DNA from 2 places in the Candidatus Contubernalis alkaliaceticus genome. Region 2 is predicted to be linked to the other one. Evidence: riboswitches for the same ligand, from Rfam matches in the RefSeq annotation. Region 2 holds a riboswitch; the other holds the start of a gene.
The links. A riboswitch is a leader RNA that binds a small molecule or an ion and turns the genes downstream of it on or off. The one in region 2 is predicted to bind molybdenum cofactor.
Positions count from the first base shown of each region.

Region 1: another riboswitch for molybdenum cofactor. It lies ahead of HUE98_RS07490 (molybdopterin-dependent oxidoreductase); the one in region 2 lies ahead of moaA (GTP 3',8-cyclase MoaA).

Region 1 is NZ_CP054699.1:1,528,293-1,539,149, reverse strand. Features, by position in the region: gene HUE98_RS07510 (substrate-binding domain-containing protein) at 1-479, shown strand, start outside; gene HUE98_RS07505 (ABC transporter permease) at 521-1,225, shown strand; gene HUE98_RS07500 (ABC transporter ATP-binding protein) at 1,176-1,955, shown strand; gene HUE98_RS07495 (hypothetical protein) at 2,133-2,330, shown strand; molybdenum cofactor riboswitch at 2,375-2,495, shown strand; gene HUE98_RS07490 (molybdopterin-dependent oxidoreductase) at 2,852-3,400, shown strand; gene HUE98_RS07485 (ECF transporter S component) at 3,456-4,010, shown strand; gene HUE98_RS07480 (molybdopterin-dependent oxidoreductase) at 4,047-4,565, shown strand; gene HUE98_RS07475 (energy-coupling factor ABC transporter ATP-binding protein) at 4,627-5,364, shown strand; gene HUE98_RS07470 (energy-coupling factor ABC transporter ATP-binding protein) at 5,370-6,026, shown strand; gene HUE98_RS07465 (energy-coupling factor transporter transmembrane component T family protein) at 6,016-6,771, shown strand; gene mobB (molybdopterin-guanine dinucleotide biosynthesis protein B) at 6,773-7,543, shown strand; gene HUE98_RS07455 (BUD32 family EKC/KEOPS complex subunit) at 7,530-8,273, shown strand; gene HUE98_RS07450 (ferritin-like domain-containing protein) at 8,462-8,980, shown strand; gene HUE98_RS07445 (hypothetical protein) at 9,172-9,468, shown strand; gene HUE98_RS07440 (YgiQ family radical SAM protein) at 9,718-10,857, shown strand, end outside.
Region 2 is NZ_CP054699.1:3,110,322-3,121,178, reverse strand. Features, by position in the region: gene HUE98_RS15490 (carbon-nitrogen family hydrolase) at 1-269, shown strand, start outside; gene HUE98_RS15485 (competence protein ComK) at 369-974, shown strand; gene tatC (twin-arginine translocase subunit TatC) at 1,179-1,889, shown strand; gene HUE98_RS15475 (twin-arginine translocase TatA/TatE family subunit) at 1,912-2,169, shown strand; gene mobA (molybdenum cofactor guanylyltransferase) at 2,294-2,920, shown strand; molybdenum cofactor riboswitch at 2,921-3,042, shown strand; gene moaA (GTP 3',8-cyclase MoaA) at 3,100-4,095, shown strand; gene HUE98_RS15460 (MOSC domain-containing protein) at 4,222-4,662, shown strand; gene HUE98_RS15455 (molybdopterin molybdotransferase MoeA) at 4,733-5,944, shown strand; gene mobB (molybdopterin-guanine dinucleotide biosynthesis protein B) at 6,088-6,588, shown strand; gene HUE98_RS15445 (hypothetical protein) at 6,795-7,256, shown strand; gene HUE98_RS15440 (aspartate carbamoyltransferase catalytic subunit) at 7,684-8,658, shown strand; gene HUE98_RS15435 (dihydroorotase) at 8,660-9,949, shown strand; gene carA (glutamine-hydrolyzing carbamoyl-phosphate synthase small subunit) at 10,034-10,857, shown strand, end outside.

The DNA.
Region 1 (10,857 bases), 1.6 Mb from region 2:
AAGATCCTGCCGGCATAAAAGAGATTGATGAGGTCAAAGAGGCTTTAAAAGCTATAATCCAGGGCAATCATACTTTTATTTCCAGAGGTGATAACTCCGGCACTCACAGCATGGAACTTTCTCTTTGGGAAGCAGCAGGGATTTCCAATTTCGGAGAAGGTTATAAATCTGTAGGTCAGGGCATGGGGGATACCCTGCGCATAACCGATGAACAGGAGGGCTACACCCTGACGGATCGTGCCACATATATTGCCCTCAAGGAAACCCTGGAAGTTGATATCCTGCTGGAGGGAGACCAAACCCTTTTCAATCAGTATGGTATTATGGCAGTAAACCCGAAAAAACACTCTCATAATAAGTATGAAAGTGCTTTGAAGTTAATTGAGTTTTTTATGTCAGAAGAGGGACAGCAGATGATTACCGATTATAAGCTGCAGGGAGAAGTTCTGTTCTTCCCAGGGATGTGCCTGAAATATTAAATACAAACACTATATTAACTCAATACATGGAGAGTGGTTCTTTGAATCAATTTGCAGCAGGTATCATAGAAGCATTTAAGTTAATATTCAGCCTGGATCCGTACCTCATGGAAATTGTAATATTATCCCTAACTGTTTCGGGTATGGCAGTGATCATCAGCACTATGATCGGAGTTCCCCTGGGTACTTACCTGGGCATGAGACCCGAAGAAAAAACGGGTTTCATAAGTAGGATACTGTACACCCTGATGGGAATGCCTCCAGTGGTTGCTGGACTGTTAATTTACATGCTTATTGCCAGGCGTGGCCCTTTAGGTCCTCTTGGTATTCTGTATACACCCACAGCTATGGTGGTAGTCCAGGTTTTTCTAGCTCTACCCATCGTAGTGGGGTTAACTATGCTTGCCATTCGCAGCCAGGGAAAAGAAGTAGAGGAAACCGCCCTTACCTTAGGCGCCGCACCAATACTAACAGCCTGGACAGTAATTCGAGAATCCAAGGTTTCCTTATTGGGCGCCATAGTAACGGGTTTTGGACGAATTATTGCTGAGGTAGGGGCCGTCATGATTGTAGGGGGAAATATTCAGGGACACACCCGGGTTATGACCACTGCCATCGTCCTTGAAACCAGCAAAGGTAATTTTGAACTGGCAATTGGGCTAGGAATCATTTTATTAACTATCTTCTTTATTATCAATTCTGTTATGTACCGCTTTCAGAAGGGGGGGGGACGTCATCCCTGGTAAAAAAGGCCTAATTCAAGTAAAAAACCTGACTAAAGTATATAATCGGGAAGTATTAAACATACAGGACATGACCATCAATGAAGGAAAAATATACGGGATAATAGGGCCCAGTGGCTGTGGAAAAAGTACCCTTCTTCGCCTACTTAACCTGCTTATTAAACCAACCACCGGCACCATCAGCTTTAATGAAAGTTCAGTTCCTTTAAATAGGTCTACTGCTCTATCTTTCCGCAGAAAAATGACTCTGGTATTCCAAAATCCCACACTTTTTAAGACCTCAGTGAGGGAAAATATTGCCTACGGGCTGAAAGCCCGAGGAATAAACGGGGAAGAAATTCACAAAAAAGTATCTCTTTTGCTAGAAAAAATTGGCCTGCAGGAAGTTGCCGATCAGCAGGCACTTTCCCTCTCCGGAGGAGAGGCACAGCGGGTGGCCCTGGCACGGGCGGTGGCTTTTGATCCAAAAATATTACTACTGGACGAACCTACGGCAAACCTGGACCCTACAAATGTAGAAGTAATTGAAAATCTAGTGGTAGAGCTGAATAAAACCCTGGGTATTACCATTATCATAGTTACTCACAATATTTTTCAGGCCCGACGGATTACCGACTGCACCATTTTTCTGTACGATGGAAAAATTGTAGAAATGGATGACACAGAAAAAATATTCACCTCTCCCCAGGACCCAAGGACAAAAGCATTTGTCGAGGGCCGTATGATTTATTAACGGTTTTCTGTTTTGTCAAGGGGACGGTTCCATCTTTACCAGAGCGTATCGGAGGTCGAAGACCTGGAGGATGAAACCGTCTCTATGGCTTAGAGATGTAGTTCATAATAAGTAACTTTTCGCTGTAATGCTTGAGAATAATTCAAATAAACCCATATCAGGGAGGCATGATATATTTTGAAGCTTTATGGATGCAACAGATATCTATGTGATAACTGCGGAGCAGGCAACAACACCAGAACTTACGCCCTGGGCAGTAAAGGAACAGCCTGCAATTGTGAAAGGATTATTACCCTATGTGACAGATGCAGAGAAAGGCTGCTGGAATTGCTGGAGGATGAAACAAAAATCTCTGATATTAGACTAAATTCTTAAGAAACCGGTTGACATTTTTTTTAACTTCGTATTATAATTAGTTTGAAATTACATAACTCCGAGTCTAACAGTTCTAAGGGTTTATACCTAAGGCTACAGACCGATAGGGTGCTGCTGGAAACGGCGATGCCTCCCGTTGAGGAAAGGAGAATCATAAAGGCAGCTCATAAATGAGCCGGTTAATATGCTTTTGTGCGTCTTGTTTAGGACGCTTTTTTTATTGCATATTACTGTTACTTTACATAATGTCTTAAACTGAACTCCCCTTCCTTTACAGTATGGGAGTTTTTTTTGAGCCAAAAATTTATCATGTTATAACATGCACTGTATTTTAACAAAAAATGAAAACAAAGCCCTAGTGAATAAAGGGGGTGCTTTAAAAAGCTTACATACTAAATGGTCAATACAGGAGCATTTATTTAGAAAGTTTCTATAAAAGCAAGAAAAAAGATAAACCCGAAAGGGTAGGACAATAAGAGAAAAAGCATAATTAAATTTCTATAAAAGAGGAGGAAAAATCTTTGAAACAAATTAAAATGATTTTCTGTATTACCTTGTGTATGCTGTTATTTTTTGGCTTAGCAGTGGGCTGCGGACAGGATGCTCCTGTAGAGGATAATACCACTGCGCAGCCGGAAGAAAATAGAGAAGAAGCTTCTAACAATGGTGAGAATGAGAATGAAGAAGATCCTGCGGAAGAGTCCACCTGGGAATTTACTATTTCATGGGCTGATGGAGAGGCTTTATTTACCATAGAGGAACTGAAGGAAATGCAAAGAGTAACCCTTACAGCAGAAGTGAAAGAAGAGACCAATGAATATACCGGCGTTATACTTAAAAACTTACTGGAAAAAGCCAATATTAAGGAAGCAGCAGAAGTTACCCTGGTGGCAGCTGATGGTTACTCCGCCGCCCTGGAGGGAGATACAGCTTTTTCCGACAATACCATTATTGCTTTTAAAATAAATGGGGAGGCACTGGAAGATAAGTCAGCCCCTATCATGCTGGTCACTACAGAAGCTTCTCCTCAGGTCTGGGTTGGGCAGCTAAAAACAATTAAGGTGGAATAAAATTTGAAGGTCCAAAAGGATGTTTTTTAGAATTTTAGAACCGGGGGATACTGCGATGAAAAAAGGTTTTTTGAAAAAATTCTCCATGTTTGACCTGGTTATTATAACAATGATGGCTGCCCTGGGAGTAGCCATAAAACCTATCATAGTTCCCCTGGCCCATATTATCACCGGGCCCTTCTTTATCCCGGGTGGGGTAATAGCCGGAGGTTTTTATATGCTCTGGATCGTGCTGGGGCACGGTCTGGTCAACAAACGGGGGACCGGGACATTAATTGGGGTTATACAGGCGATTCTGGTAATATCCATGGGTATTTTCGGAACTCACGGGGCCATCAGCATTATTACCTATGTAGCCCCGGGAATTATGGTAGACCTTTTGTATATCATTTTAAGAGGTGGAGTCAATTCCCCTTTGAACGCTTTTTTAGGAGGCGTAGCAGCTAATGTTACGGGAACGGTACTGGTGACCATTGTCTTTTTTAGACTGCCTTTAATCCCTCTCCTTTTAAGCCTCAGCGCAGCCTCCCTTTCCGGGGGACTGGGGGGACTGGTTGCCTTCAGGCTGATTAAACAGTTACAAAAGTTTAATATCGGCGTCGCGCCTTAAATAACTGATATATTAATGGACAGGAGGAAATGGAAAATGAAGGGAAGAATACTGACACTTATCGTAGTCGCCCTGCTCATAACAGTAGGAGGGTTGGCATATTTGAACCAGAAACAACTGACTCATACAGACCAAAATTCTGAAAACCCATCGGTAATGATTAAGGCGGACGGCGAGGAAACAGGTGTCATTACATTAGAGGAAATAAAAGCCCTGGGAGAAGTAGAATTCGTGACTACCCTACGCTCCAGCGGTAAACCACCTTCTGACCATACTTATAAAGGTGTACCCCTAAAGGAGGTCATCCTTGCTGTAGACAAGACCCTGCTGGAGCAGGGAGAGCAGGTAACAGCCCAAGCTGTAGACGGTTACGTAGTGGCTTATACGGTAGAGGAAGTCATGGAAAGCGAACACATTTACCTGGTATACCAGCAGGAGGGTGAACCCTTAAAGAGTAAAAATGAGGGAGGCTCAGGTCCCTTCCTGGTGCTTGCCCGGCAGGACGAATTTGGCCAGCGCTGGTGCAAATTTACCGTGGAAATAAACATTCAGTAAGATGCCGTTATAAATAATTTTTGTAGGACAATATAATAAACATAAGAAGGTAGGGACAATAATGGTCCTTGAAGTAAAAAGGCTGACCTTTTATTACCAGAAGGATGGTAGAAGGATAATCGATAATATCAGCTTTAGTATGGGGGCAGGAGAAATCTTAGGAGTAATCGGCCTCAGCGGCTGTGGCAAGAGCACCCTGTGCATGGCTCTGTGCGGAATTATCCCCCACAGCCATCAGGGTTTTATGGAAGGAGATGTATTGTTATTTGGGGAGAACACCCGAGACATGTCCATTCCCAATATCGCTTCCCGAGTGGGAATCGTCTTCCAGGATCCTGAGACCCAGCTATTTCTCCCCGTGATTCGAAATGAACTGGCCTTTGGCCCCGAAAATCTCTGCTTCCCCCGGGAAAAAATTCTCCAGGTGGTGGAGAGAACATCAGAAATGACGGAAATTAAAGATCTGCTGTCAGGTAACCCTAACGAGATATCCGGAGGGCAGCAGCAGATTACAGCCTTAGCCGCTGTTCTCTGCTTAAATCCGGAAATATTAATTCTGGACGAAGCGGCCTCACAGCTGGACGGCAAAAACAGCGATAGAATATTGGAAATTGTCCTCCGGCTAAAAGAAAAAGGGAAAACGGTAATCATGGTGGACCACAACCTGGACAGGCTGAAAATTGCCGACCGGGTTATGGCTTTAAAAGACGGTAGAATACTTAGCCTGGAGCCGGTGGATAAGGTACTTCAAAATAAAGAAATGTTAAAAGATTGTTATTATCAGACGGCGGCGAGGTGATTTTCTTGAATTTTATTAACCTGCAGGGGGTGAGCTATGCATACCCCCGGAAGGAAGAAGTCTTTTCCGATCTTTCTTTCAGCATCAAAACTGGTGATACGGTAGCCCTCAATGGCCCTAATGGCTGCGGGAAAACCACCCTGGGAAAAGTGATCATGGGTATATATCAACCTACCAGAGGAAAGGTCCTGCTGGAGGGTAAAAAAATGCAGGAACTGAGCCTGGGAGAAATAGGGCAGAGGCTGGGGTATATATTTCAAAACCCTGAAAAACAAATATTTACCCCTTCGGTTCAGGAGGAAGTCAGTTTCGGCCTGCGCTACCGGGGCTTGGAAGAGAAAGAGATCGAGAACAAGGTTGAAGCAATGCTAAGCTACTTCGACCTGCAGCACTGTCGGGATAATTTCCCTTTTAACCTGAGCCAGGGGGAAAAGCAGAGGCTGGTAATTGCGGCTATCCTGGCCCTGGAGCCGAAATTTATAATTTTCGATGAACCCACCACCGGTCTGGATTACGTAAGAAAACACAAGTTTGCAGAACTGCTGCACCGGATTAAAGAAAAAGGCGTGGGATATATCTTAATCAGCCATGATTATGAATTCAGCCAAAGCTGCACAAACCGAACCTTGAGTATGAAAGAGGGGAAAATCTATGAGCAGTAACGGAATGAAGGATAACCTGGATCCCCGTTCAATCATCACCATGGTGCTGGTGGTTTCAACCCTGGCCATCCTGATACGAGAGGTAATTTGGCTGTTTGCCATCCTGGCCACTACACTGGCACTGCTTAAGATATTTGGCATTAAAGTGATGCAGGTTTTTCCCCGGCTAAAACGATTTATATCCCTTTTCTTCTTTTTATTAATTGTACAAAGCATATTTGCACCATCAGGACAACCCCTGCTGGTGATTAAAGGAATACAGGTAATTACCATGGGCGGCATAATTACCGGCGTGTCCGTAATATTGAGGATGATGATTATTATAACCAGCGCCATGCTGCTCATTACGGTAAACCCCACCAAAATGGTGTTGGGATTGACCCGCTGGCGGATTCCTTACGAGATTGCCTATATGGTATTATTAGCTGCCCGATTTCTACCTATTTTCATAGAGGAAATGAAGGATGCCCTGGTAGCCGTACAGCTCCGAGGGGTTCCCCTGAAAAACATTCCTCTGGGTGAAAAGCTAAAGGTATACAGCTATATTCTAATGCCTGTGGTAGCCGGAGCAATCCTGAAAGCTAAAAAAACTGCGGTAGCCATGGAGGCCAGGGCCTTCCGGGCACACTCCAGGCGAACTTATATCGATGAAATTTCCCTGGGGAAAAAAGATTACGGAGTAATCATTACATGCCTTTTCCTGGGCGTGCTCTGTTATTCCGCATACTTATGGAGGTGGTTATAAAATGAAGGTTTTTTCTGTTTTTGGGATTACCCAATCAGGCAAAACTACCACTGTTGAAAAAATTATAACAGAATTAAGGCGGCGAAGGTACACGGTGGGTTCTGTAAAAGATATCCATTTCGAAGACTTTGCTATCGATACTGAGGGGACCAATACAGACCGACACAAAAAAGCAGGGGCCCAGTTGGTCACCGCCCGGGGCCTTTTTGAAACAGACATCCTTTTTCCCTCCCAACTGCCGGTGGAAAAAATCCTGGAGTTTTACGACCATGATTTTGTAGTCCTGGAAGGAGTTTCTGACTACAACGTCCCCAAAATTGTCTGCGGTCATACCACAAAAGAACTGGATGAAAGAATCAATCCATCTGTCTTTGCCATCTCCGGAGTGATATCCAATGAATTAACAGAGTACCAAGGCCTCCCGGCCTTTAACGCTGTGGAAGACATTGATTCCCTGGTGGATTATATTGAAAAAAAAGTATTTCCCAAACTGCCCAATGTGGCTCCGGAATGCTGCGGACTCTGCGGACTCAGCTGTGAAAAACTGCTGTATGCCATACTCAGTGGAGAAAAAAAACGGGGCGACTGTCTCCTGGACAGCAGTCAAGTTAAACTTACCATAAACAATCAGGAAATTTCCATGGTAGAATTCGTGCAAGAAATTTTAACAAAGACAGTGGTGGGCCTGGTATCCACCCTGGATGGCTACAAAAAATATGGGGAAATTCATCTGGAAATCAGCCAGAAGGGAGAAGAGGATGATACCCAATAAAGAAATTAGTGCTCCTCTGGAGGAAAAGTTTATTAAACAGTGGGAAATAAAGGAGTATTGTCTGATTAAAAAGTTCAAAAGTAAAAAAAACCAGGTTTACTTAATAAAAGCCGAAATGGAATCCGGGTTAACAGAAAGTTTTGTTTTAAAAGAATATGCTGACGGGACAAAAGATATGGAAAAAGAAGCCAGTATTCTTCATAAACTCCAGGAAAAGAAAATCCATGCTCCAATACTTTACTATATGGGAAAGAAGCACATTGTCATGGAGTATATTCAAGGTCAGCTGTTTTTAGATTTTTTTGAGGAAATGGAAATGGCCGGGCCTCTGGAAAAGGAAGCCTGGCATACCGCCTGCGCTACAGCATCCTCCCTGGCCTATTGGTTTAAAAATTTTTATAAAGTAATGGAAAACCATTATGGGAAGACCATGATAATGTATGATATAAATTTAAGAAATTTTATTATAAGAGATGAAATTTATGGATTTGATTTTGAGGACTGCCGCCTGGGAAAAAAGGAAACAGACACAGGCAGGCTTTGCGCCTACTTACTTACTTATGAACCGGCTTTTACAGATTGGAAGAAAGAATTAGTAAGAGAGTTTTTTATAATATTTACCAAAAACCTTGATCTTGACCCTTCATTGGTAAAAGAAGAAATGTTCAAAGAACTAGAATCTATATCTCAAAGAAGGAAACTAGTTTATCCGATGGAATTTAAAACATGATGCACATTCTGTGCTTCACGCCTAAGAGAGATTAAATACTGTGCAAAACATAAAACAGGTAACAATGGGACATTATAAAAATATTATGAACTATTAAATATTGCTTTAAGATATGTTAATTATAGAAGGATTTACAATTGGATGAAAAGAACAGTATAAGAAGAAGGAAAAATAAAAGGAGGTAGAACATGGTTCAAGGTTCTAGAGAAGAAAGAAGAGGTAAAGTTATTGAAGTGTTAAATAAAGCTCGTTCTATGGAGCTTCAGGCAGTTCATCAATACATGAATCAGCATTATAATCTTGATGATATGGACTATGGCAAACTAGCTGTTGAACTTAAACAGATTGCTATAGACGAGATGAGACACGCTGAAGCAACGGCAGAGCGAGTTAAGGAACTGGGCGGAGAGCCTACCACAGATCTGGCGGGGAGCGTAGTAAAAGGTCAGGACCTGGAAACTATTTATTCTTTTAACGCCGGGGAGGAAGAAGGCGCCATAGATGCATACAACCAGTTTGCCCTTGTCTGCAGAGAAAACGGCGACAGCATATCCATGAAACTGTTTGAAACCCTTATTGATTCAGAACAGGAACATCTAAATTACTTTGATAATATCAGCAAACACATAAAAAATCTTGGGGCTTCATATCTTGCCCGTATAGCCGGAGCTCCAACTGATACAGGCGGCGCAACTGAAGCAGAATAACATTCTTCATTTCAAATCTTCAAGGTTGTCTTTCTACATACATTAGGAGGGCAGCTTTTTTTTCTGCAATTATTTAATAATTTTAAATAACCTTAGGTCAACTTTTTTCATATATCGAACAAATGTGCTGTAAATATATAGCTTTTTGTTGTATAATGTATTTATAAAATATGTTTTGGAGAGTGATAAAAATGGACCATAAGGCCTTTGATCTATTAGAAAAGGTATATATTGAATTACAAGATACCAAAAAAGAGGTTAAGAAGGATATTTCTGAGGTTAAGAAAGATGTTAAACAATTAAATAACCGAGTTATAAAGACAGAAATACTAATTGAAAATAGTATTGCTCTTCAGATAAATTCTTTATTTGAAGCTCAGATGATTACAAATGAAAAACTTGGTAGAGTGGAGGAAAAGCTTGAAGAAATTTCACAAAAAGTTAATAAGCATGATATAAAAATTCAGGTCATTGAAGGTGGTAATTAAAGGAGTCCCGTAGAAAGAATCTTTATGTAAGAACAGACTTATAATAACTATTATTAATACAGTGGAAAGTGAACTCGTTTCAGTAAGCTAAAAACATCGGGGAATCAGGTGGAGACTCTACTCCACCTGATTAAAAGCCCACTCACGCTAACACTTAGAGTTGGGGTCTCATACCCTAAAAAATGAGATTAGCAATTCTCCTACTAAAAAATATAATAATAATTGAAAAAGGTGCGGAAGGAATTTCCTATGAAAAATGATTATTTACCTGTGTCAAAAAAAGATATGGAAGAACGAGGATGGGATAAGCTTGATTTCATCATCATCAGCGGGGATGCCTATGTAGACCATCCTTCCTTTGGTGTGGCTATCATCGGAAGGCTGTTGGAAGCTCACGGTTTCAAAACAGGCATTATCACTCAGCCTAACTGGAAAGACTTAAATGAGTTTAAAAAGTTGGGTAAACCATTACTTGGGTTTTTTGTTTCCAGCGGAAATATTGATTCCATGGTAAATCATTACACCGCAGCAAAAAAAAGAAGAAAAAAGGATGTCTATTCTCCCGGCGGCAGGGGAGGCCAAAGGCCAGACCGTGCCGCCATAGTATATTCTCAAAAAGTTAAAGAAGCTTATAAAAAGGTTCCTGTTATCTTAGGTGGGTTAGAGGCCAGCCTGCGTAGGTTAGCCCATTATGACTACTGGGAGGACAGGGTACGCAGTTCAATCCTCCTGGATGCAAAAGCAGATCTGCTGGTTTATGGGATGGGAGAAAAACAGGTTGTTGAGATAGCGGAGGCCCTGAAAAGCGGCCTTTTCATAAAAGATATTACATATATCAAAGGTACTGTATACAAGACCGGCTCAATAGATAATGTATATGAAGGAAAAATGCTGCCTTCCTATGATGATATTATTGCTTCAAAAGAAACCTATGCAAAAAGTTTTATGATACAACATAGAAATACTGATTCCATCACCGCTGTCCCGCTGATAGAACCCTATAGACACACCTTTATCGTACAAAATCCGCCGGCAGAACCCCTGACTTCTTCTGAGTTAGACAGCATATACAATCTACCCTTTACAAAAACATACCATCCTATGTACGAAAAAGAGGGTGGAGTACCTGCCATAGAAGAAGTTAAGCACAGCCTGGTCAGCAGCAGAGGTTGTTTTGGGGGCTGTAATTTTTGTGCCCTGCATTTTCATCAGGGAAGAACCGTGCAGGCCAGGAGTATACCCTCAATTATTAAAGAAGCAGAAGAGATGATAAAAGATGAAGGTTTTAAAGGTTATATCCATGATGTAGGGGGCCCTACGGCAAACTTCAGGAAAAGGGCCTGTCAACAGCAAATAGAGCACGGCGTTTGTCAGGATAAAAAATGTCTG
Region 2 (10,857 bases):
AGTGGCCCCGATCCAGGATTCATGCCTGGAGAACCCTGGCATGTGCCCGGGCCGCGGAGAATCAAGTTTTTTTGGTGGGGGTAAACCGTGCAGGAATCGAAGGGGAGCAGGGTTTCGGTGGTTCTCTGGCAGTGGACCCCGGTGGAGAGATCCTGGCGGAAGCAGGGGAAGAGGAATCTGTGCTGGCTGTGGAGATATTTCCAGATCAAATTAAATCAGTTCGTAAAGAAATTTACTATTTACGGGACAGAAGACCGGAAATATATTAAATAAGAAGCTGATCTGTCAAAAGGTTTCATATTTCTGTGGATTTTTATTTCCCCCGGCATAACATAAAGAGCTAAAACAATTTTAAGGGGGTATTCAAATTGACAGAAAAACTCTGGGAAAGGTGCGATAGTATTGCAGCTCTGCTCCCAACATACCAAGAGGGGAAAGGCAGGTTGACCAGGGTTCTGTTTTCTGATGGGTCTGAGGAAAAGATAAACAAAACAATAAAAGGAGTAGTTAAAAAGCTGGCTAGAAAGTTTTCTGTGGATCTAGTGTCTGCAGCTAAAGAATATGGTAAAGTATTGGGAAAAAGTAATTTGGTGCCCATACCATTTTCGCAGCATTTAATTTTAGTACCTTTAAAAACCATTACTCCACTTTTACCCGGAGATTCAGCTTACGGGTATTTTAACCTGCCGGCCATTAAGGAGATCAGAAGAACCAGGGACAGAGAATATAAAACGGCGGTAATTTTCCATAACAAGTCTGAGGTTGGTGTATTTCTAAGTTATGAAACAGTATTGAAGCAGTTAAAGAATGCCGAACTGGTGGATAAGCACTACCGCATCAAGCATTTCTGTTGGTTAAGTGATAAGTCTTCTTCTTTGGATACGGGAGAGGAGATAACCCGGAGAGATTTAGTTTCAATACATCTAAAGCTGGATCAAATTATTTCCTTTTTATTTCAAAAAAAGCATTATTAAGGTAGAAATGGAGGATAGGTCAGGGCACAGATGTATATTATGTTTAAGTTATGTTAATTTCATAGAATTTTAAAGAAGGGTTTTGCTGTCCGTATATCGAATAAAACTCAAGGGAAATTATATACTGGTTGGATTGACACGTATAAAAGGATAAATTATAATTTAGAATGTTATGTTATAATTATGTTGAGAGGGTGCTATGGGGTGGGGAGAAAAAAGAAAAAAGAACCGGTTATGAATCTGACCGGACATTTAGATGAACTTAGAAAGCGAATTATCATTTCTGTTATTGCTATTGTCATCGGTTCTATCGTAACCTTTATGTATGTGGATTTGATAAGAGAGACCATCATCAGGCCCGCTGAAGGAAATCTCGTTTTTATCGGTGTAGCGGAAGCTTTTATGACCAATATTAAAATTGCCATTATTGCTGGTGTTCTGTTGGCCTTTCCGGTTATTTTGTATCAGGTCTGGAGCTTTGTCCTGCCTGGTTTAGATCCAAGAGAAAAAAAGTTTGTTTTTGTTTTCGTGACTGCCTCTCTTCTGCTTTTTACCGGGGGAGTTTCCTTTGCATTTTTCGTTATTATTCCCATAAGCATCAAGTTTTTCCTGGGATTTGAAACAGAAGGAATCTCGGCGATGATTTCTTTTGGTAATTATATTTCTTATATTGCCGGGGTAGTTTTTGCTTTTGGCATGGTGTTTCAAATGCCCATAGCTGTTTTTATACTCTCCAAACTGGGGCTGATTTCCTCAGAGTTCTTAAAAAAATACAGAACTCATGCATTGGTGGTTATATTTATTTTGGCGGCTATTATTACGCCACCTGATGTAATTTCTCAGATCTTGATGGCCATACCTATGCTTTTGCTTTATGAAATCAGTATCCTGGTTGCTAAGGTTACCAGAAAGTAATTTTAAAGGAGGAGGTGATACTGTGATAGGAAGATTAGGTACAACGGAGCTTTTAATCATACTAGGGGTTGTCCTGGTCATCTTCGGACCCAGCAAACTGCCGGAATTAGGAAAGTCCCTGGGAAAAGGGATCAGAGAATTCAGAGGTGCTGCCAAGGATATAAAAGACAGCATAAATATTGAAGATGATGAAGAAAAACCTAGAGTACAAGCCAAGCCTGAGCCTGTAAAAGAAAAGCCTGAGGAGTCTTCATCGGATGAAAAGGATTCCACATCTTAAGTTTCAGAGATTTTAAAGATAATAGAGGGGTCAAAATAGTTTTATTGTTAAATAAGTGCTTCTTGCAGTAACCGTAAGGGTTAAACTATAAAAACTGATTGCAATGCTTGAAGGATGGTATCCAATGGGGAAAACAGCAAAGTCTGCAGTTGTTCTTGCAGGGGGCAGCAGTAAAAGGATGGGTAAGGATAAATCTCAGCTCACTCTTGCTGGGATGACAATGTTGGAAATTATTGTTGGGAAACTTCAGAAAGTGTTCGACGAAATTATTGTGGTAGGGGAAAGGGAAGAGCAAGCAGGAAATCTTCCGGTGATTTTTACCAGGGATATCATTGTTAAGCCCGTGAAAAATTCCCTGACGGGAGTCCATGCCGGCTTAACCAGGTCCTCCAGTGATTTCAGTTTAGTGGTGGCCTGTGATATGCCTTTTCTAAATCTTAATTTGCTGCATTATCTTTCTGAATATCCTGTTAATGACTATGATCTGGTTGTTCCCCTGATTAATGATTGTCACCAGTCACTGCACGCGGTGTACAGCAAGAGTTGCGTAGATTATATTGCTGAACATTTGAACAAGGATTATTATCGAATAGGATATTTCATCACCCAGATAAACACAAAATATATTTCACAGCAGGAAATAGAAAAGTATGACTCAGAATTTCTTTCCTTTCAGAACATTAATACCAGGCAAGAGTTTGAAAGAGCTGTTAATCTGGTTAAGGAAAGGCCTGAGTTGGTCCGCCAGTAAAAAAATATGATTCTCCGAGCCGTTATTCCTAAAGGATAATTCCCATGGTTTGCGGCCGATAGGGTAAGAAGGGAAACTTTTTTGCCTCTCGCTGCTTAGAAAGGAGAATTTGTTGTTTTTTTAGTCAACCTGTCTTTTATAAGCAGCTGGTTGACTTTTTATTTGGAGGGGGATGTAGTATGGGAAAATTAATTGATCCATATGGTAGAGAAATTGATTATCTCAGGGTTTCAGTCATAGATAAGTGCAATTTGAAATGTTTTTACTGTGTTCCCGATGATGTTGGTTCCTGTTCTCCTAATGTATCTGAAGTAATGTCTCTGGAGGAAATTATAAATATATCCAAGGCTGCAGCTGCCCTGGGTATCAAAAAAGTTAGGCTGACCGGGGGAGAACCCCTGGTTAGGAAAGATATTGTGGAGATGGTCTCTAAAATATCTCAAATTGAAGGAATTGACGATATCTCTCTGACCACCAACGGAGTTTTATTAAATAAATTGGCACCGGCCCTGGTGAAAGCCGGCTTAACCCGGGTCAATATCAGCCTGGACTCATTAAACCCGGAAAATTTTAAAAAAATTACCCGGGGAGGTGCGTTGAAAAAAACTCAAGAAGGGATTCAGGCAGCCCTTAAGGCGGGGCTTACCCCGGTAAAAATTAATGTTGTGGCTATGAAGGGTATCAACGACGGAGAGATAGAAGAATTTGTGAAGTTAACTGTGGAAAATGATCTTCATGTGCGATTTATTGAGTATATGCCCATCAGTAAGAGCCACCAAAAGCAGTGGGGGGAGTGCTTTATCCCTCTATCTGAGATTCAAGGGCTTTGCGAAAAAATTGGTCCATTGGAGAAGCAGTTCTCTTTTCATGGTAATGGCCCGGCAGATTATTATCGAATTCAAGGAGCCAAGGGATTAGTGGGCTTTATCTCTCCAGTCAGCAGGCATTTTTGCGGCCAATGCAACCGGTTGAGGATTACCTCTGACGGAAAGATTAAGCCCTGTCTTTTCTCAATGGATGAAATCGATTTGATAGAGGCCGGAGGAGATCAAGAAAAAATTAAGCAGCTGTTTCTTCAGTCCCTAAAGTTTCGGCCGGACCCTCATCAGGTGGATAAAAATCCCGACAGCAGGTTCAACTGCAGCAAGAGGGAAATGCAGCAGATTGGCGGCTAGTTTCTATCAATTAACTTGGGGGAGAGCCTTTATCTTTGGAAGATAAAGGTATGCAGGAAGTAAGCTTTAAAATATTACTAAAATAATAACTGAAAATATTATTATAAATACCAGGGGGAATACTTCATGACAGGGAAAGTTGCAGCTGTCTGTACCAGCGACACCAAAGGGGTCAGAAAAAGTAATGTAGGAGAGGCTGTCCTTCAAGAAGAGCATGGCTTTGTGGGAGATGCTCATGCCGGAGGCTGGCACAGGCAGGTCAGCCTCTTGGCACTGGAGAGTGTTCAAAAAATGAGGGATATGGGGTTGGATGTAAATCCGGGTGATTTTGCTGAGAACATTACTACAGAAAAGCTGGACCTGGTTTCTCTGCCAATTGGCACCAAAATGGCATTGGGAGAAGAGGTGCTCTTGGAAGTAACCCAGATCGGAAAAGAGTGCCATAACCGATGTGCTATTTATTATCAGGCAGGGGACTGCGTGATGCCCAAAGAAGGGATATTTGCCAGGGTTCTTCAAGGGGGCAAGGTTTCTGTGGGGAATACGATTAAGGTATTGGAACAGTAAAAGATTTATTATCATCCTCCGGGTTTGATTTTATGCCGAGAGGACGATTAAACAGGGGGACTTAGAAAAGTTGGAACATATTGTAGGTATTAAGGAAGGCTTGTCCGCAATCTTAAAGGATCTTCCCGTTACCCGGGTCACTTCCCGAAAAACATTAAACAGCCAGGGTTATATTCTGGCTGAAGATATTACCGCACCTTTTGATTATCCGCCCTTTACCCGATCTAGGATGGACGGTTATGGGGTTGTTTCCGGTGATTTTAAGAACCTGCCTCCCGGCTGTACCCTGACTTTAAAAATAAAGGGGACGCTGGGGGCCGGAAGTGAATCCAGGGTTAAAATTAATCCGGGAGAAACCGTTAGAATCATGACCGGTGCGGTTCTCCCCCGGGGGGTTGATGCAGTAGTACCTTTTGAAATGGTGCATCAGCAGGGGGGTTATGCCCAATTTACCCAAAGGGTCAAGCCGGGGGATAATATCTCCCCAGCGGGAGAAGATTTTAAAAAAGGCCGGCAGATATTATTTCGAGGAGGCCTGATTCGTCCCGGGGAGGCTGCACTGCTGGCCTCTTTAGGGAAAGCCAGGGTGAAAGTTTATTCCCGTCCCCGGGTAGGGGTTCTGGCTACCGGTGAAGAATTGATGCCTTTGAATAGAAAGAGGGAATTTGGTAAAATTTATAATTCCAACAGTTATATGGTGAGCAGCCAGGTGGCTTTAAGCGGTGGGGTTCCTGTGTATTTAGGGATTGCCGGGGATAAAAAAAATATTACTGCCGGTGTTCTTAAGAGGCAGATGCCGGGGTTGTCTGTTTTTGTTACTACGGGAGGAGCAGCCCGGGGAGAGTACGACCTTACGGAAGAGGTTTTTTTATCTTTAGGTGCAAAAATTTTATTTAACCGGGTATCCATGAAGCCGGGGAATTACATGGTGGCGGCCCGTAAAGATGGTTTCCTCTTTTTTGGATTATCCGGCAGCCCCTCGGCAGCTTTTGTTTCTTTTCAGCAGCTGGTCAGGCCTGTCCTGTGGAGGCTTCAGGGATGCCAAGAAAGCACGGCATCGGAGGTAAATGCTCAATTGGTGGGAGATATTAAGGGGGTATACCCCCAGGACAGGTATTATAAGGCGAATACATTTGTGCGGCAGGGAGTTTTTCAGGTAGAACCCACTGGATATGGATTTTCCTCCTTCGCCCGGGTAAATTCTCTAATCCATATACCACCGGGAAAAGGGCCATTTGGCCCCGGAGATGAAGTGCAGGTCCAGCTGATGGACCTGCCGTGAATCAGGGGATAGTTTTCTTAGCTGCGCTAACTTAACAAATTAATGAAACACAGTTTTGATCTTAAAACAGTTTGAGGGTTCGAACAGTTCGACCTGTTACATAAAATTTTGGCATGCAATTGTGTCAGGAAGGAGAGAATCTATTGATTCCAGTAATTTCTGTAGTAGGTTGGTCAAATACCGGCAAGACTACTTTGATTTGTAAACTTATTCCAGAACTAAAAAAGAGAGGTTATAAAACGGCCACGGTCAAGCACCACAGGAAAAGTTTTGAAATGGATTCACCGGGTAAAGATACCTGGCTTCATCGGCAGGCGGGAGCAGTAGTTTCTGCCATTTCTTCACCCCAAAGGTTTGCTTATGTCAGGGAACTGGAGGAGGAACTGTCTCTGGAGGAAATCGTAAAGGATGTTAAAGGGGTAGATTTGATTATTACTGAAGGATATAAGTTTGGTGACAGGCCTAAGTTGGAAGTATTTCGAAAAGAGGCAGCCAATAAAATGGAATTGATCTCTTCGCCTCCGGAACTTTTTGCGGCAGCTACGGACTATGATTTTGGCCTGCCCGGAGTATCTCAGTTTGACCTTGAGGATGCGGTGGGAATGGTAGACCTTATTGAACAGAAATTTTTAAAAAAGGCGTAAGGCATTATGTGCAGCTAAAGCTTTTAGAGGACCAGGCAGAGTAAGTAAAAGCGGTTGAATGTAAAAAATAATAATTAGAAGAACAGGATAAAATGTTTAAATTAAGAAAAAGGGTTCAGCAGTAGCATTATTTACTTCACCGTTAAAGGCATAAGTTTCCCTCGGTCACAGCATATTAACAATAGCAGGAAAAAGAGATAAAAAACATGAGAGCGGATGATAATAATATGCTGACGGGAACTTTACATTATACGTTAAACCATATTCTTATATTAAGACTGATGATGGTCTTTCCTTTTAAAAAAGTTAAAACTCTTCACAATTTTTTATACCTGGCTGCCTCCAGGAGCAGTGACTGTCCAAGGCCCTTTATATTTATTAAGCTGAGAAGCGGTGCATACAGCTTTGAAATTCAAAAAGTGCTCAGTGAATTTAAAAGAGCCGAGTTTCTGATGGAAAAGGAAGCCTTGAAATTGAATGACCAGGGCCGTGAAATATATTATAGTTTTGCCCATGTGTTGAAATATCATAAATTTCCACAGAACTGTTTGACAATGGCTGAAAAATACGGTGAAAATTTATGGCGGGTGAACCATGAAATATTATTTGATAGGATGTTTCGGGAGAAGAAAGTAGGGGATAAAATTATTTTTCAACCAATTTTATAACTGTGTTGAGTTAAAATTATTGAAACGTCAGCACTGCTGGCAGATAATTTATTCAGGTCTAGATGGCTGGTGAATTTTTTTCACCAAGATTGTTGCTTATTGTTTCGTTTTCGGGTTGTTTCGTTTCGTATTACAAAAATGGTTTTTTTTTGTTGACAATGCCTTAAGGCTTTGTTAAACTAATTCTAAATGAAGAACCTTTAAACTGACCCCGAGAGGTTAGTAAGGATTCTATATTTAATTTAAGTTTTATTATGATTAAAGAATCTTCCCACTTCTCTCGGTTGGGAAGATTTATTTGTTTAACCTTTAAATTGGTCCGGCGAGGCTGAAAAGGTTTTATTCGCAAAAATGCGTGTACTCCTTCCAGCTGTCCGGCGGTGGGAGTATTTATTTGTACATAATGGCTGTGAGGGAGGTAATAACTTTGCAATGTGAAACCGGTAGTTCCATTACTGCAAGAAATGTGACAGGAAGTGAGTTTATAGAAAAAGACCTGCTGGGAATCAGAGATTTAAAAAAGGAAATCATTGAGCTGATACTAAAGAAGGCGGAGGGTTATAAAAAAGCTTTTCAGGAAAACCTGGAGTTCCCTCCTCTGTTAACGGGGAAAACGGTAGTGAACCTCTTTTTTGAAAACAGCACCAGGACCCGGATGTCTTTTGAAAAGGCTGCAGTGAATCTGGGGGCAGTGGTGATGAACTTCGACAGTGGAACCAGCAGTGTAAAAAAAGGGGAAACATTGGTGGATACGGTGAGGACGGTTGAATCCCTGGGGGTGGAGGGAATTATCCTCAGACATTCCCTGGCCGGTTCCCCGGTCATGGCGGGTAATGCGGTAAAGATACCGGTGATCAATGCCGGGGACGGCTGTCATGAACACCCCAGTCAAGCTCTTTTGGATTTGTTCACTATACAGGAAATTAAAGGCGGCATTGCCGGACTGAAGGTCCTTTTTGTAGGAGATATTCTGCACAGCAGAGTAGTGAGGTCAAACCTCTGGGCACTCCTAAAGCTGGGGGCGGAAGTAACGGTGGTGGGGCCTTTTACTTTATTGCCTCCGGGTCTTTGGGATATGGGGGTCAAAATTTCCTGGGATCTGGAAAGTTGTTTGGAGGAGGCAGAGGTAATATATATGCTGCGGCTGCAGAGGGAAAGACAGGAGAAGGGTTACTTTCCTTCTATAGGTGAATACAGGAAGTATTTTGCGCTTACGGCAGAAAGAGCTGAGAATATTTCTCCTTCTGCAGTAATTATGCATCCAGGCCCGGTATTTCCCGGGCTAGAAATAGACCACAGCTTGATGGATGATCCCCGTTGTTTGATTCAAGAACAGGTAAAAAACGGTGTGTTCGTGAGGATGGCTCTGCTGGACCTTTGGGTCGCCCGGGAGGTGAATTAGAATGCTATTATTAATCAAGGGCGGCACGGTACTGAATCCTCCTACCGGGTTGTTGGAAGTGTCGGATATATTAATACAGGGGGGCAAGATTACTGAAATAGCTCCTCAAATACAAGTTGGCCAGGCGGAAATAATTGAAGCTTCAGGCCTTTTGGTAGTGCCTGGATTGGTTGATCCTCATGTACATCTGCGGGAACCAGGGTTTGAAGGAAAGGAAACCATCCGCACCGGCTGCGCCAGTGCGGCGGCAGGTGGATATACCTCCATCGCTTGTATGCCCAACACTGAACCGGTAACCGACAACCGCCTGACGGTGAATTATGTTAAAAATACCGCAGTCCAGGAGGGCGTGGTGAAGGTTTACCCCATCGGGGCCGTTACTAAAGGTTCTTTGGGGAAAGAAATGGCGGAAATTGGATTGATGGTTGAAGAGGGGATTGTGGCGGTTTCAGATGACGGTCAGCCGGTGGACAGTGCTTCCATGATGCTTTCCGCCATGCAGTATGCGGCCATGTTTGATCTCCCCATAATCAGCCACTGCGAGGAAAGGTCCCTGGCCCAGGGGGGAGCCATGCATTACGGACTGCAGAGCACTCTATTGGGAATTCAGGGAATTCCTGATGTGGCAGAGGCCATCATGGTAGCTCGGGATATCCTGTTGGCAGAGTTTACCGGGGCAAGGCTTCACATCGCCCATGTCAGCTGTGCTAAATCGGTGGAATTAATCCGCAGTGCTAAAGCTAGAGGAGTAAAGGTTACCGCTGAAGTAACCCCACATCATCTGGTTTTGATTGATGAAGATGTGAAAGATTTTGATACCCATATGAAGATGAATCCACCTTTACGGAGTCGGGATGACCGCAAAGCATTGAGGGAGGCCCTGAGGGACGGTACTATAGATATGATTGCCACAGATCATGCTCCACACAGTATTTTGGACAAGGATGTAGAATTTGAAAGGGCGCCCTTTGGGGTGGTGGGTCTGGAAACAGCTCTATCTCTGGTGCTGACGGAACTGGTGGAACCGGGGCATTTGACGTTGGAACAGGCAGTCTCCGCTTTTAGCTGTAATCCGGCCAGCTTTCTGGGAATTGAAGGGGGGAACCTGAAGACTGGGGTTGAAGCTGACCTTACACTAATTGACCTAAAGGCTGAAAAGATTATCAGTCAGGATAAGTTTTATTCTAAGGGGAAAAATACACCCTTTGAAGGCCGAAGAGTCCGAGGATTTCCGGTGATGACCTTGGTACGGGGAAAAGTAGTTATGAAAGAGGGTAGAGTGTTACTTTAAAAATAGCAGGAGCTTATATAAAAGGCAAAGGTGCCTGTTAATATAAAAAAGATGCTCAGACTCAACGGAGAGGAAGGGGTAAATATGAAAACTGTTTTAATGCTGGCTGATGGAACCTGTTTTAATGGAAAAGCTTACGGAAGTCCGGTGAAAGCGGTGGGAGAAGTAGTGTTTAATACTTCCATGGGGATGTATGGGGAAATAATAACGGATCCTGTTTCCTGCGGACAAATTGTGGTGATGACTTATCCTTTAATAGGCAATTACGGCATTCATTCTGCTGAACTTTACAGCCAATACGTTCATGCCAGCGGTATGGTCTTACGGGAAGGGGCTGCAGAACCCAGCAGTTGGAGGATGGAGAGCACCCTGGAAAAGTTTTTACAGGATCATGGAGTCCCGGGGGTGGTGGAGGTTGATACCCGAGCTCTCACCCGGCACCTCCGCAGGCACGGCTCAATGCCGGGATTGATTGCCAGTCAGGATGAAGTGGATCCTGCCTTTTTTAAGAATTACGGGTTTGAACCCGTCCGTTTTATTGAAAAGGTTACTACTGAAAAAGCGTACAACCTGGTGGAAGGGGAAAGCCCTGTGGTGGTGGTAGACTTAGGGATGGGAAGCTGGCTGCCCACTGCCCTTCAAAGTTTGGGATTAGCGTTAAGGGTTGTACCTGCCGGGACACCGGCAGCAGAAATTCTTGCCATGAATCCCCGGGGACTGGTAATATCCAGCGGCCCAGAGGGGGATCCGGAGTTGACAGAGATTGCCCGCCAACTTTATCCGGCAGTCATTTCACTGCCTACGATGGGGGTGGGCTTAGGGATGGAGGTCATTGCCCTGTCTTTAGGTGCCCGCCTTGAAAAAATGAAATTTGGACACCGGGGAACCAACCAACCGGTAACTAACTT